Regions from separate parts of the Lysinibacillus sp. NPDC097868 genome, predicted to be linked through region 1. Evidence: riboswitches for the same ligand, from Rfam matches in the RefSeq annotation. Region 1 holds a riboswitch; each other region holds the start of a gene.
The links. A riboswitch is a leader RNA that binds a small molecule or an ion and turns the genes downstream of it on or off. The one in region 1 is predicted to bind lysine.
Positions count from the first base shown of each region.

Region 1 (3,217 bases):
AAATGAGCCGTCGTCGTCAAACAATTGCTAAACGTTTATTAGAAGTTAAGCAATCGACTGCTATGCTTACAACATTCAATGAAGTAGATATGACAAATGTTATGGCATTACGTTCTCGTAAAAAAGATCAATTCTTTGAGTCTACTGGCTCTAAGCTTGGTTTCATGTCATTCTTCACAAAAGCTGTTGTTGCAGCACTTAAAAAATACCCTTATGTGAATGCTCAAATCGTTGGCGATGAAATTCACTTAAATAACTTCTTTGATATTGGTGTAGCTGTATCAACTGAAGAAGGTTTAGTAGTACCAGTTGTACGTGATGCTGACCGCAAAAACTTTGCTGAAATTGAAGATTCAATTGCAGACTTAGCTAAAAAAGCACGCGATAAAAAATTAGGTTTAGCTGATCTTCAAGGTGGTTCATTCACAATTACAAATGGCGGTGTATTCGGTTCATTAATGTCAACACCTATTATGAATGGTACACAAGCTGCTATTTTAGGAATGCACTCAATTAAAAAACGCCCAGTAGAAGTAAATGGCGAAGTTGAAATTCGTCCTATGATGTACTTAGCATTATCTTACGACCACCGTATTATCGATGGTAAAGATTCTGTAGGCTTCCTTAAAACGGTTAAAGAGTTACTTGAAAATCCAGAAGATTTATTATTAAATTCTTAATTCAATAAATTATGTGTTCAAACCCTGCAAACTTAACTGTTTAGCAGGGTTTTTCATTTTAGATTGATTTCCCCTTTAATGAAATTTACTTGATGGTATAAATGGCCTTTATTGGACTGGGAAATCGATTCTTATGGTTTATAAATCTTGTTGTTTATAATAAAAATTTGTGAAATGATGGCAAACATAGTTAATGTTATTCTACTTTATTTATGGATTTTAAAAGGATTATAGACTAATTTTGTAATTAGTCAGAAAAATGATAAAACTATCTTGACGACTATGCTAGCTTTATAGTAATATCTATATAACAATTAAATAAACAAACCTCACTTTTGTTTTTGTTTTTTGTGAGGTAGAGGCGCGGTATTTATTAGTCCATTGCTGAGTATAAGCAAGCGAAGACGTAATGGAGAAGGAAATATCGCCGAAGTATAAAAGGAGCTCGTACTTTTATGCTGGGTCTGCAGTGAATAAGTGCAGGACTGTCCTAGTAAATTTAATTCCAGTTTACTAGGTTGTGCTATCTCGGATACATGGAAATTATAGTGAGGATTTGGGCAACTGTCAATAAAAGGTAAGACCTAAGTTCAAAACTTAGGTCTTTTTTTGTACAGTTGCTTTATTTTTTTTACAGAAAAGGGGAGTTTTAGATGAAAAGAAAATGGTTGTTATTTATGTTAACAGCAATGACAGCAATCTTGTTAGCGGCTTGCGGTACTGGTGACAAGGATGAAAAGACAACAGGTGATGGTTCAAAGGAAGAAACTGGTGGAGAATTCCGCATTGGAATGGAAGCAGGTTATCCACCATTTAACTGGACTCAGCAAGATGATGCAAATGGAGCAGTAAAAATTGCTGATAATGCAGAGTATGCAGGCGGTTATGATGTACAAATGGCGAAAAAAATCGCTGAAGGTTTAGGTAAAAAATTAGTAGTTGTAAAAATGGAGTGGGATGGTTTAGTACCTGCGCTTCAGTCAAAAAAAATCGATGCGATTGTAGCAGGGATGTCTCCAACAGAAGAACGTAAACAAACAATTGATTTTACTGAAAACTACTATACTTCTGATTTTGTAATGGTTATTAAAAAAGGTAGCAAGTATGAAAATGCAAAATCAATTCAAGATTTCTCAGGCGCAAAAGTTACATCTCAGCTAAATACATCTAACTATAATGTTATCGATCAAATTAAAGGTGTAGAAAAGCAAACAGCGATGGAAAACTTCTCTGCAATGCGTGTAGCGCTAGAAGCTGGCAAAATTGATGGCTATGTAGCTGAACGTCCAGAAGGTATTTCGGCAGCAGCAGCTAATGACAAATTCACATTTGTATCTTTTGAAGAGGGATTTGATACAGATATTTCAAATACTTCAATTGCAGTTGGTTTACGTAAAGGTGATGCTAGTCTAGATAAAATCAATGAAATTTTAAAAGGTATTTCAGAAGATGATCGCCAAAAAATTATGGAAGAAGCTATTCTTCAACAACCTGCAGCTCAGTAATGCAAAAAGTGATAGGGTTGTCCTTAACAAAAAAACAGCATACTGGCAGTTCCGAGTATGCTGTTTTCTCCAAGAGAAAATTCACCTACAACATATGAAAAGAGAAGTTGATTTTTACTAATTGAAAGTCGTGACATTTTACTAAGAGCGACTAGGACAACCTTTATCATATTTAGTTTGTTCAGAGAGGAAGTCATTCTGAATAAAGTCATGTCTAAGAAGTGTGTCACATATTTTGAATAAAGCAAATTAATTCAAATGAAGAGATGATTTCACTAAAGGCATAATTGATATAAAGCAACAACACGTTGTTAGGAGGAACATCATGAGTTTAGAATGGATCATTTCTATTATAGAAAACAACTGGCAAATGTTTTTACGAGGTGCGTATTATACGTTACTCATTTCAACAATCAGTACAATTATTGGTGCATTCATCGGATTTTTTATTGGGATTATGCATACCATTCCAGTTCGTAAAAAAAGTATAAAACATTTTTTATTAAAATTAATTAATTTTATACTGACATGCTATGTTGAATTTTTCCGTGGTACACCAATGATTGTACAGGCAATGGTAGTATTTTACGGATTAGATATTGCTTTTGGTATCGATATGCACTTCATTACTGCCGGTATTTTAGTCGTTTCACTGAATACTGGTGCTTATATGGCTGAAATCGTACGTGGTGGGATTGTCTCTATCGATAAAGGTCAATATGAGGCTGCTTCTGCGATTGGCATGGGGCATGTGCAAATTATGATGCATGTTGTATTACCGCAAGTTGCACGCAACATCTTACCAGCAACAGGAAACCAATTAATTATGAATATTAAGGATACGGCCGTTTTAAGTGTAATTGGTGTAACGGAATTATTCTTTCAAACAAAATCGATTTCGGGTAACAACTTCCGTTATTTCGAATCTTTCTTTGTCGCATGTGTGCTTTATTTCATTATGACATTTACGGCTTCAAGAATTTTACTATATGTAGAAAAACGTCTTGACGGTCCGGATGCTTATCACAAAGA
Region 1 is NZ_JBIWBS010000001.1:1,469,229-1,472,445, forward strand. It holds gene odhB (2-oxoglutarate dehydrogenase complex dihydrolipoyllysine-residue succinyltransferase) at 1-680, shown strand, start outside; lysine riboswitch at 1,029-1,214, shown strand; gene ACIQXJ_RS07205 (transporter substrate-binding domain-containing protein) at 1,334-2,185, shown strand; gene ACIQXJ_RS07210 (amino acid ABC transporter permease) at 2,511-3,217, shown strand, end outside.

Region 2 (3,217 bases), on a different contig from region 1:
AGTGCCATCATTCTTCCTACTTTAGGATGGAGAGCATTATTCTTTGTTGGTGTAATACCTGTTATTTTTGCCTTTATCGTAAGGAAAAATTTAGATGAATCACCTGAGTGGCTCGCTGCTCAGAAAAATAAAAAGGCAAGTAAGAAAGATGAAAAGGGTAAGCTGGTACAATTGTTTGAAACGCCTCGAACAGCGATTACAACAATCTCTTTAATCATAATGGCAACTGTTCAAATTGCCGGTTATAACGGATTAATGATTTGGTTACCATCGATGTTGCAACAGTCCCAAGGTTTATCTGTTTCAAGCTCTGCCATCTGGACAATTAGTACAGCGGTTGGCATGATTATTGGTATGTTAACTTTTGGACTATTCCTAGATCGATTTGGCGCAAAGCGTGCCTTTGGCGTCTTCCTTATTGCCTCAGCATGTGCTGTGTTTGTATACTCTTATGCTACGGGAAGTGTTGGTGTCCTAATAGGTGGTGCAATTGTCGGATTCTTCTCAAATGGTATGTTTGCCGGATATGGAGCGTTGATTGGTGGTCTATATCCCGTGCAAATTCGAAGTACGGCAACAAATACAATTTTTAACTTTGGTCGAGCTATAGGCGGTTTTTCACCAATCCTTGTCGGCTATATTCTACAAAGTTATGATATGAAAGTTGCGATGCTCTATTTAGCAGGTTTATATTGTATTTCCTTTATTGTCATGTTAATGCTTAAAAAAGATAATATAGGGAATGTAAGCGAAACTATATAAACAACGTAAGTTTATTTATCCACCAATTGAAATGCATTTGCGTTTTAATTGGTGGTTTTTTTAAAATCAGAGATTACTCCATTCCTGAGGACGCAATCTGTTCTCACGAGCTAAGTCCGATGCTTTATAAAAAAGGAATTGCTTCGAAGTTTCTCATGTCATGCTGAAAGAAGAAGTACCAACTTTATAAATTATATTGTGAATCGGATTATTAGAATATGGATAGTCAAGATTTTATACAATTTATGGTTCATCATTATATTTATTGCAAATAATTATTGTATAAAAGTATTTATTATGTTATTTTTTTGAAGATTTGCGCTACAAATCTTATGAAATATAGTAAATTTAAAGTTGACATAGAAAAAACGCAATAATATAATTATTTCAAACAATTAAATAAACCTCACTTTTTCGATAGTGAGGTAGAGGCGCGACAATTAACAGTACCTAATGGAGTCCGAGAAGATGAAGATGTTAGGTAGAAGGAAGTGTCGCCGAAGTATGTGTTGAGTTCTCGCCATCATATGCTGGGTCTGTAGCGAATAGTTACAGGACTGTCTTCGTAAACATACATGTTTATGAAGTTGTGCTATCTCTGTTTAGACAAACAGTGGGAATTTTAAATGGTCGATTCATTTTTAGTTTCTAGCTTTAAAAATGAGTAGGTCATTTTTGTGTTAGACAGATTCTTTTGCACAAAGAGTCTGTTTTTTTATTTGTCTAAACATTTTGGAATTAGAGGTATTTTGGAGGAATTATTATGGATAATACATCAACATTATATTATGAATTTTTACCGACTGACGGTCAAAAAATAAACGTGGAGCCAGATAAAACAGCATTACTAATTGTAGACATGCAACACCAGTTTATTAGTCGAGACGGTTTAGACGCGCAGGTTGCAAGAGAAAAGGGCATGTTTGAACAGTGGGAATACTTCTTTAATCGTATCGACAATTTAACAATTCCGAACAATAGAAAGCTTTTAGATTTTTTCCGTACTAATAAATTAGAAGTAACATTTGGTCGCATTGCTTGCCATCATAAAGATGGACGAGACCGTTCTCCTGTACAACGCCGTCCAGGATGGAACAATATTTTATTGCCAATCGGTGACCCAGGAGCGGAGATGGTGGATGAATTAAAGCCTCTTGATGATGAGATTGTTGTAAATAAAACGACAGATAGCGTATTAAGTGGAACGAATTATGAATTTTTATTGCGCAATATGGGCATTGAAACAGTAGTTTGTACAGGGGTTGTAACTGACCAATGTGTTGCTTCAACAGTTCGAAGCTTAGCTGACGCAGGATTTGAAGTTATTTTAGTTGAAGATGCATGTGCAGCTGCAACGCAACAGCTTCATGACGCTGAAATTATGATTATGAATCAAATTTATTGCCAAGTAATGAGCACAGATGAAGTAATTGATTTAGTAACGGAAGAACTTTCAAAACGCAACCCAGTGAATGTGTGAGAGGACATAGACTATGAGTCAAACACCCAATGATCATACACCACAGTTAAAGCGTGTTTTAACATTAAAAGATTTAGTCATTTATGGAATTGCTTTTATGACACCGATTGCGCCAGCTTATATTTATGGCTTTGCAGCAGAGTCTACAGGTGGGATGTTGCCATTAGCTTACTTGATTGCAATGGTTGCAATGATGTTTTCTGCCTATAGTTACGGTCGAATGGCTGCTGTTTTTCCAAATGGAGGGTCAACTTATACATATACGCAACGTGCCATCAATCCACATTTAGGATTTTTTGCAGGATGGGCAATGTTTATGGATTATGTATTAGTGCCACTCATTGTATTTATGGTAGGTGCTTCATATGCGAACGCATTAATACCATCTGTTCCGTATTGGGTATGGGTGTTACTAATTGCAGCTATTATAACTACTGTAAATATTTTAGGTATTGGTATCGCAGCAAAAACAAATCAAATCCTCGTTATATTTATGGGAATTGTAGTCGTTATTTTTGTGATTTTTTGTGTCAAGTCAATTGTCGGTGGAGAAAGTGGTACGTCGCTCTTTACTGTTGTGCCGTTCTTCAACGATGAAAAATTCGTTATGTCTGCAATTATTTCTGGTGCAGCAATGGCCTGCTTCTCGTTTTTAGGGTTCGATTCGATTACAACTCTTTCTGAAGAGGCAGTCAATCCAAAAGATGATATTTGGAAGGCAGCTATTTTAGCTTGTTTAATCGGAGGACTTATTTTTATTGGACAAGCTTATGTAGCCCAGCTCGTTTGGCCGGATGTTACAAACTTTAGCTCAGCTGATACGGCTTTATTTGATATAGCGGAAAAAGCAGGAGGTGCAGTTCTTGCAACGCTTTATACGGTTGCGATTATTGTATCGACAGTGACAGCTGGTTTAACAGGGCAAGCAAGTGCATCTCGTTTAATGTTTAGTATGGGACGTGATGAGGTACTTTC
Region 2 is NZ_JBIWBS010000006.1:37,319-40,535, forward strand. It holds gene ACIQXJ_RS21785 (MFS transporter) at 1-762, shown strand, start outside; lysine riboswitch at 1,181-1,365, shown strand; gene ACIQXJ_RS21790 (cysteine hydrolase family protein) at 1,526-2,242, shown strand; gene ACIQXJ_RS21795 (APC family permease) at 2,256-3,217, shown strand, end outside.
Region 2: linked by a shared signal. The riboswitch ahead of ACIQXJ_RS21790 (cysteine hydrolase family protein) and the one ahead of ACIQXJ_RS07205 (transporter substrate-binding domain-containing protein) in region 1 are both predicted to bind lysine.

Region 3 (3,217 bases), on a different contig from region 1:
AATATAATCATCCGCACCTAATCCAAGACCTAATGCTTTATCAACATCACTGTCTTTTGCTGACATCATAATAATAGGTAGTGCTTCTTTTTCTCGAATTATTTTTAATACTTCTAATCCATCTAGTTTAGGCATCATAATATCCAAAATAACTAAATCAAACGTTTTGCATAAACAAATTTGCACTGCTTCTTCACCATTTGTAACGGATGTAACAGCAAAGCCCTCCATTGTTAAAAACTTGTCGACCATTTCTCGTATGGTTTCATCATCTTCAACTAGTAATATACGTTTTTGCATGTTTAGGCACCTCTTTTCAATAAAGCATTATCTTTAATTCCCATTTGCTTTAACAGTTTTACATTTTTATCCTGTCTCTATATAGCTTACCATAGGTTTTTTTAAAAGTGCCTGGCACTCAAACAATTCTCAAACAATTTTCCAAGCTAATTAGACTCCTGCGCCGTACGCAACGGAAATCAACGCCAAATAAATAAAAGCTGCCCTATAACTAATAGGACAGCTTTTATTTCTATTTTTCTACTTTTAAATCACACTTTTGCAGTGGAATCATTTTTGTTTTATGTTTTATTTTATAGCCCAACCACAAGGCGATAAACAGTGGTATACCGATGTATGAAACAAGGACACCATACCAGTCAATTGAATGGCCTGTGAAAGCTGTATAGTTTTGACCAACTACAACAATCATACACACTGTAAATGCAAAGAGTGGCCCGAATGGATATAACTTTGCTTTATATGGTAGTAATTTTGAATCTAAGCCTTGAGCTTCAAAAGCTCTACGGAAGCGGTAATGACTAAAGGCTATACCAAGCCATGCAATGAAGCCTGACATCCCAGATGCGTTTAAAAGCCACATATAGACAACGCCATCACCAAAGAATGATGCTAAAAATGCTAAGCAACCTACTGCTAATGTCAACAGCAATGCGTAAATCGGAATTCCGCGACGGCTTAGCTTAGCGAAAATCTTAGGTGCATGTCCATCTACTGCTAATTGCCATAACATACGTGATGATGCATATAATCCAGAATTACCTGCAGATAACATCGCCGTTAAAATAATGGCATTCATTAATGAAGCAGCAAAGGCAATTCCTAAGCGGTCAAACACTAATGTGAATGGTGAAACAGCAATATCTTCAGATAATAAACGAGCATCTGTAAATGGAATTAACATCCCAATCGCTGCAATGGCTAAAATGTAAAATAAAATAATACGCCAGAAAACGGACTTAACAGCCTTCGGGATATTTTTACCAGGATCATCCGTTTCCCCAGCCGTTATCCCTAATAGTTCTGTCCCTTGGAACGAGAAGCCTGCTGCTAGAAATATTCCGAATGTAGCAAGGAAGCCACCGTGGAATGGTCCATCACTTATAAAGAAATTCGTAAAGCCTACAGGAGCTTGCCCACCTAAAATACCAAAAATCATCAATAGGCTGACAATAATGAAGACAATAACAGTCGCAACTTTTATCATTGCAAACCAATATTCACTTTCACCATAGCTTTTTACAGATAGTAAATTGAATGTTAGTACAATCGCAATAAATATGACTGTCCATAGTGCTGAAGAGCTGTCTGGGAACCAGTATTTCATTATAAGAGAAACTGCTGCAATTTCAGCGGCAATTGTAATCGCCCAGTTATACCAGTAGTTCCAGCCAAGTGCAAAGCCAAGCGCTGGATCTACAAATTTTGTTGCATACGTACTAAATGAACCTGATGACGGCATATAAGCTGCCATTTCACCTAAGCTCGTCATTAAGAAGTACACCATAATGCCGATTAATGCATAAGCAAGAAGTGCACCACCTGGTCCAGCCTGTGCTATAGCACCACCACTTGCTAAAAATAGCCCAGTTCCGATAGTACCGCCTAACGAAATCATTGTTATATGGCGGCTTTTTAATTCTTTTTTCAACTCTGGTGCTTTATGACCGAGCTGATTAGTTTTTATCTCACTCACGTTAAAGCTTCCTTCCTTTTCTAAGAGGCAAAAAAATGCCATCACATGAACGTTGTGATGGCTAAGTAAATCCTCTGTTTCTTAAAAATGATAGCACAACACGTTGTCCAACGTGACAGTTCTGTTCCTTTCGGAGACAGCCCCAGCATGAGGTTTTCAAGTCCCCTCACACTTCGGCAATATTTCCTTTCAGCTAACATCTTTAATGCTTGTCATCTCCATTAGCTTACTTATAAATACCGCGACCTCTACCTCAATACAAACATGAGGCATATAATTATTAAATTTATGATGTGTCTTAGTTTAACATACGACCTAAGACATTTCAATAAAACGATTAATGTTCTGTATTTTATGAATATTCTACTATTTTTATTATTGTGTTAAAGTGTTATAGTGGTTCGAATTATAATTGTTCTATTAGGGAGGTACTTATTTTGACAACTAACGAGGAATCTACTTATCTTAGCAGAAAGATTAACTGGAAGGGCACAACTCTCTTATTAGTCATCGGTGTAATTTTTCTTGCTTCGACATTACGTATGCCATTAACGGTTGTAGGACCAATTATTTCCTTCATTCGTGAGGATCTCGGTATATCTAACGTTCTTGCAGGCTTTCTAACAACCATTCCATTGCTTGCATTCGCGCTAGTGTCACCTATTGCCCCAGTAATAGCAAGAAAACTGGGTCTTGAATTAACATTATTTATATCAACAATTTTATTAGCACTAGGAATTGTGCTGCGCTCACTTGGAACAACTGGATTACTCGTATTTGGTACAATGATAATAGGTGTAGCTATTTCATTTGGTAACGTCCTTATTCCAGGGCTACTTAAAATGAAATTCCCTTATCATGTTGGATTACTGATGGCATTTTTCACCATGTCCATGAACTTAACAGCTGGAATTGGCGCTGGTATTAGTTATCCCATTGCCAATGCATCTCTTGGCTGGCAAGGTGCACTTGCAATCGCTCTAGCTCTTGTCGTAGTGACTATTTTGATTTGGATCCCACAGTTAAAATTTAATAAGCCTGAACCAACTGTAGCCACTACGAAAGCACGTATACCATTGTGGAAATCACCAGTTACTTGGGCAGTCACTGGCGCGATGGGTTTACAATCATTATTATTTTATACAACCGCAGCTTGGATTCCTGAAATCTATATTGCACAAGGAATAGCCGCAGATCGAGCAGGTTGGATGTTTTCCATCA
Region 3 is NZ_JBIWBS010000003.1:411,063-414,279, forward strand. It holds gene ACIQXJ_RS18875 (response regulator transcription factor) at 1-300, opposite strand, end outside; gene ACIQXJ_RS18880 (amino acid permease) at 533-1,996, opposite strand; lysine riboswitch at 2,080-2,255, opposite strand; gene ACIQXJ_RS18885 (CynX/NimT family MFS transporter) at 2,434-3,217, shown strand, end outside.
Region 3: linked by a shared signal. The riboswitch ahead of ACIQXJ_RS18880 (amino acid permease) and the one ahead of ACIQXJ_RS07205 (transporter substrate-binding domain-containing protein) in region 1 are both predicted to bind lysine.

Region 4 (3,217 bases), 1.2 Mb from region 1:
TCCTCATGTAATGCGTTTGCAGCGCGGATCATTTCATCCTGTGGCACAACAACAGAAACTTTAATTTCAGAAGTACTGACCATTTTCACTGCAATATCCTCGCGGCGTAAACGGTCAAACATTCGTGCAGCAACGCCAGGATTTGATGCCATGCCTGATCCTATAATTGAAACTTTCGCTAAGCCAATTTCAAAATCTGCAAAGCTAAAACCAAGTGACAATTTACTATCCTCTAGTACACGTAAAGCATCAGCAAACTCTTCTTTTAAAATTGTAAAAGACACTGATGGTCTCACACCTTCTATAATGGCTTGCACAATAATATCAACATTAATGCGATTCTCTGCAAGAAGCGCAAACATATCTGCTAACGATGCAGTTGAGTATGTATCATAACCGATTGTTAGGCGAATGATATCAGACTCATAAGCAACACCACGTACGATTAAATTTTTCTCCATTTCAACTTCCTCCTTCAATAAAGTACCTACAGTATCAACTACGCTTGAACGAATAATGACTGGGATTTGAAATTTTTTTGCGAGCTCCACTGCACGTGGATGTAAAATATGTGAACCTAAATGAGATAGTTCAAGCATTTCATCATATGAAATCTCCTTTAACTTTCTTGCCTTTTCAATATGACGAGGATCTGCTGTATAAACACCATCCACATTTGTATAAATATCAACACGTTCCGCTTCTAATGCGGCTGCAATGGCTACTGCTGTTGTTTCTGCTCCACCCTTACCAAGTGTTGTGATATTGTGCGCACGATTAATGCCTTGTTCCCCCGCAACTACGACAATTTGTCCTTGTACCAAGTGTTCTTTCATACGGCACACATCGATATGGTCGATACGTGCATTAAAATGTTTCGCATCTGTTTGCACACCAGCTTGCCAACCAGTCAATGAAACTGCATCATAGTCTTCCTCTTGTAAAGCAATTGCAAAAAGGGCACTTGCTAGTTGTGAGGTCGTCGATAGTAGTACATCCATCTCTCGTTTAGAAGCATCGTCTGATAAATCACGTACCATCTTCGCTAAGTCTTTTGCTGTGCGACCCATCGCCGCGGTCACCACTACTACATCATAGCCAAGTTCTTTTTTGGCAATCGCTATTTTAGCGACCTCTCGAATCCGCTCAGTTGAAGCGATTGCAGGTCCGCCAAATTTCAATACAATACTCGCCATTATCATCATTCTCCTTTTATCGATTCGTCTCTAGAACAGCAAAAAGGCAGCCCTCACATAACGTGAAAGCTGCCTGCAACATGTACAATAAAAAGCTTGCGCATGTGTGATAGCTCTCCGAAACGTCAAGATTCGACAGTCTTACATCTATTAAATGCAAAACCAGCAAAGTATCGGAAACAACGATACTTTACTTCGGCAAGCTCCCCTTTCACACACTGTCACCGGATTTGTCCATCCTTCAATGTGCTACTATTGAATCTTGCACCTCTATCATCACTTAAAATAGTGAATTTATTAATTTTACCTTTATGAAAATACTTCCTTTTTATGCTTTGCTTACATAAACATTCATATAAGCTGTAATAGAACATGATAGTCTTTTCACTTCATTGTTCTATCACAACCTTAGCATATGTCTAATCCTTTGACAATGACTGTTGCTGAAAATAATTGTAAATACTGTTCGCTAAGTTCGCTGGTATTCCGGCTTCTTGAAGTGCAAGCTCACTCGCCTCACGAATCTTTTTAACAGAGCCGAAATGCTTCAATAGTTGTTGCTTGCGCTTTGGACCAACGCCTTCTATTCCATCGAGAACAGATTGGATAGCATTTTTCTCATGCTGTTGGCGTAAAAAAGTAATGGCAAAACGGTGTACTTCGTCCTGAATACGCTGTAGTAAATAAAACCCGTCACTTGTTCGCTTTAATGCAATGACATCGGGCGGATCTCCAAATAAAAGCTGGGAAGTATTATGCTTCTCATCTTTTGCTAAGCCAGCAATTGGGATAACAAGACCAAGCTCATCCTCTAACACTTCTCGCGCTACTTCCATCTGCCCTTTACCACCATCTATTAGAACTAAATCAGGTAATGGCAAGCCTTCTTTTAATACTCGCGTGTAACGGCGACGTATCACTTCTTGCATTGCTCCGTAATCGTCATGTTTAGCGGCTGTGCGTGTTTTGTATTTACGATATTCCTTCTTTGCAGGTTTACCATCAATAAACACGACCATTGCTGATACCGCATCAGCACCGTGCATATGACTATTATCAAATGCTTCAATGCGAAGTGGTGCTGAAATCCCTATTGCTTCACCCAATGCCTCGCAAGCACCGATTGTTCGCTCTTCCTGTCGCTCGATTAACTGGAATTTCGCCGCCACAGCAATTTCTGCATTTTTCATGGCCAAATCTACTAATTCTTTTTTTTGCCCTCGCTTCGGTGTTAGCACTTTAACCTCTAATAATTCCGTTAAAATTGCTGCATCAATCGCCTGAGGTATAAAAATTTCCTTAGGCTTAATATGCTCAGGCTTTTCATAAAAACGGCCGACAAATGTTAAAAATTCTTCCTCAACATCCTGATAAATAGGGAAAATGGAAACATCGCGTTCAATCAGCTTACCTTGACGAACGAAAAAGACTTGTACACACATCCAGCCCTTTTCAACTGCATAACCGAATACATCTCGATTCGTTGTATCACTGGACACAATTTTTTGCTTTTGCATAACCGTTTCAATATGTGCAATTTGATCGCGGAACTCCTTCGCTCGCTCAAATTCTAGTTGCTCAGCTGCAGCCAACATTTTCGCTTCAAGCTCTTTTTTTACTGTCTCCACTCCACCATTTAAGAACTTCGTCATATCTTCAATCATATCGTGATATACTTGTGCATCAATTTCTTTTACACACGGCGCTAAACATTGTCCCATATGGTAATATAAGCAAACTTTCGAAGGTAATTGTACACATTTCCGAAGTGGATATAGTCTATCGAGCAACTTTTTTGTCTCACTTGCTGCATACGCATTTGGATAAGGGCCAAAGTATTTTGCTTTATCTTTTTTTACTTTACGTGTTGTAATAAGACGTGGATATTTTTCGTTCGTAATTTTTATATACGGATATGTTTTATCATCCGTTAGCATGATGTTGTATTTAGGATCGTGTAGCTTAATAAGGTTCAACTCTAGAATGAGTGCCTCTAAATTAGAAGAAGTCACAATGTACTC
Region 4 is NZ_JBIWBS010000001.1:2,708,955-2,712,171, forward strand. It holds gene ACIQXJ_RS13675 (aspartate kinase) at 1-1,196, opposite strand, end outside; lysine riboswitch at 1,299-1,477, opposite strand; gene uvrC (excinuclease ABC subunit UvrC) at 1,616-3,217, opposite strand, start outside.
Region 4: linked by a shared signal. The riboswitch ahead of ACIQXJ_RS13675 (aspartate kinase) and the one ahead of ACIQXJ_RS07205 (transporter substrate-binding domain-containing protein) in region 1 are both predicted to bind lysine.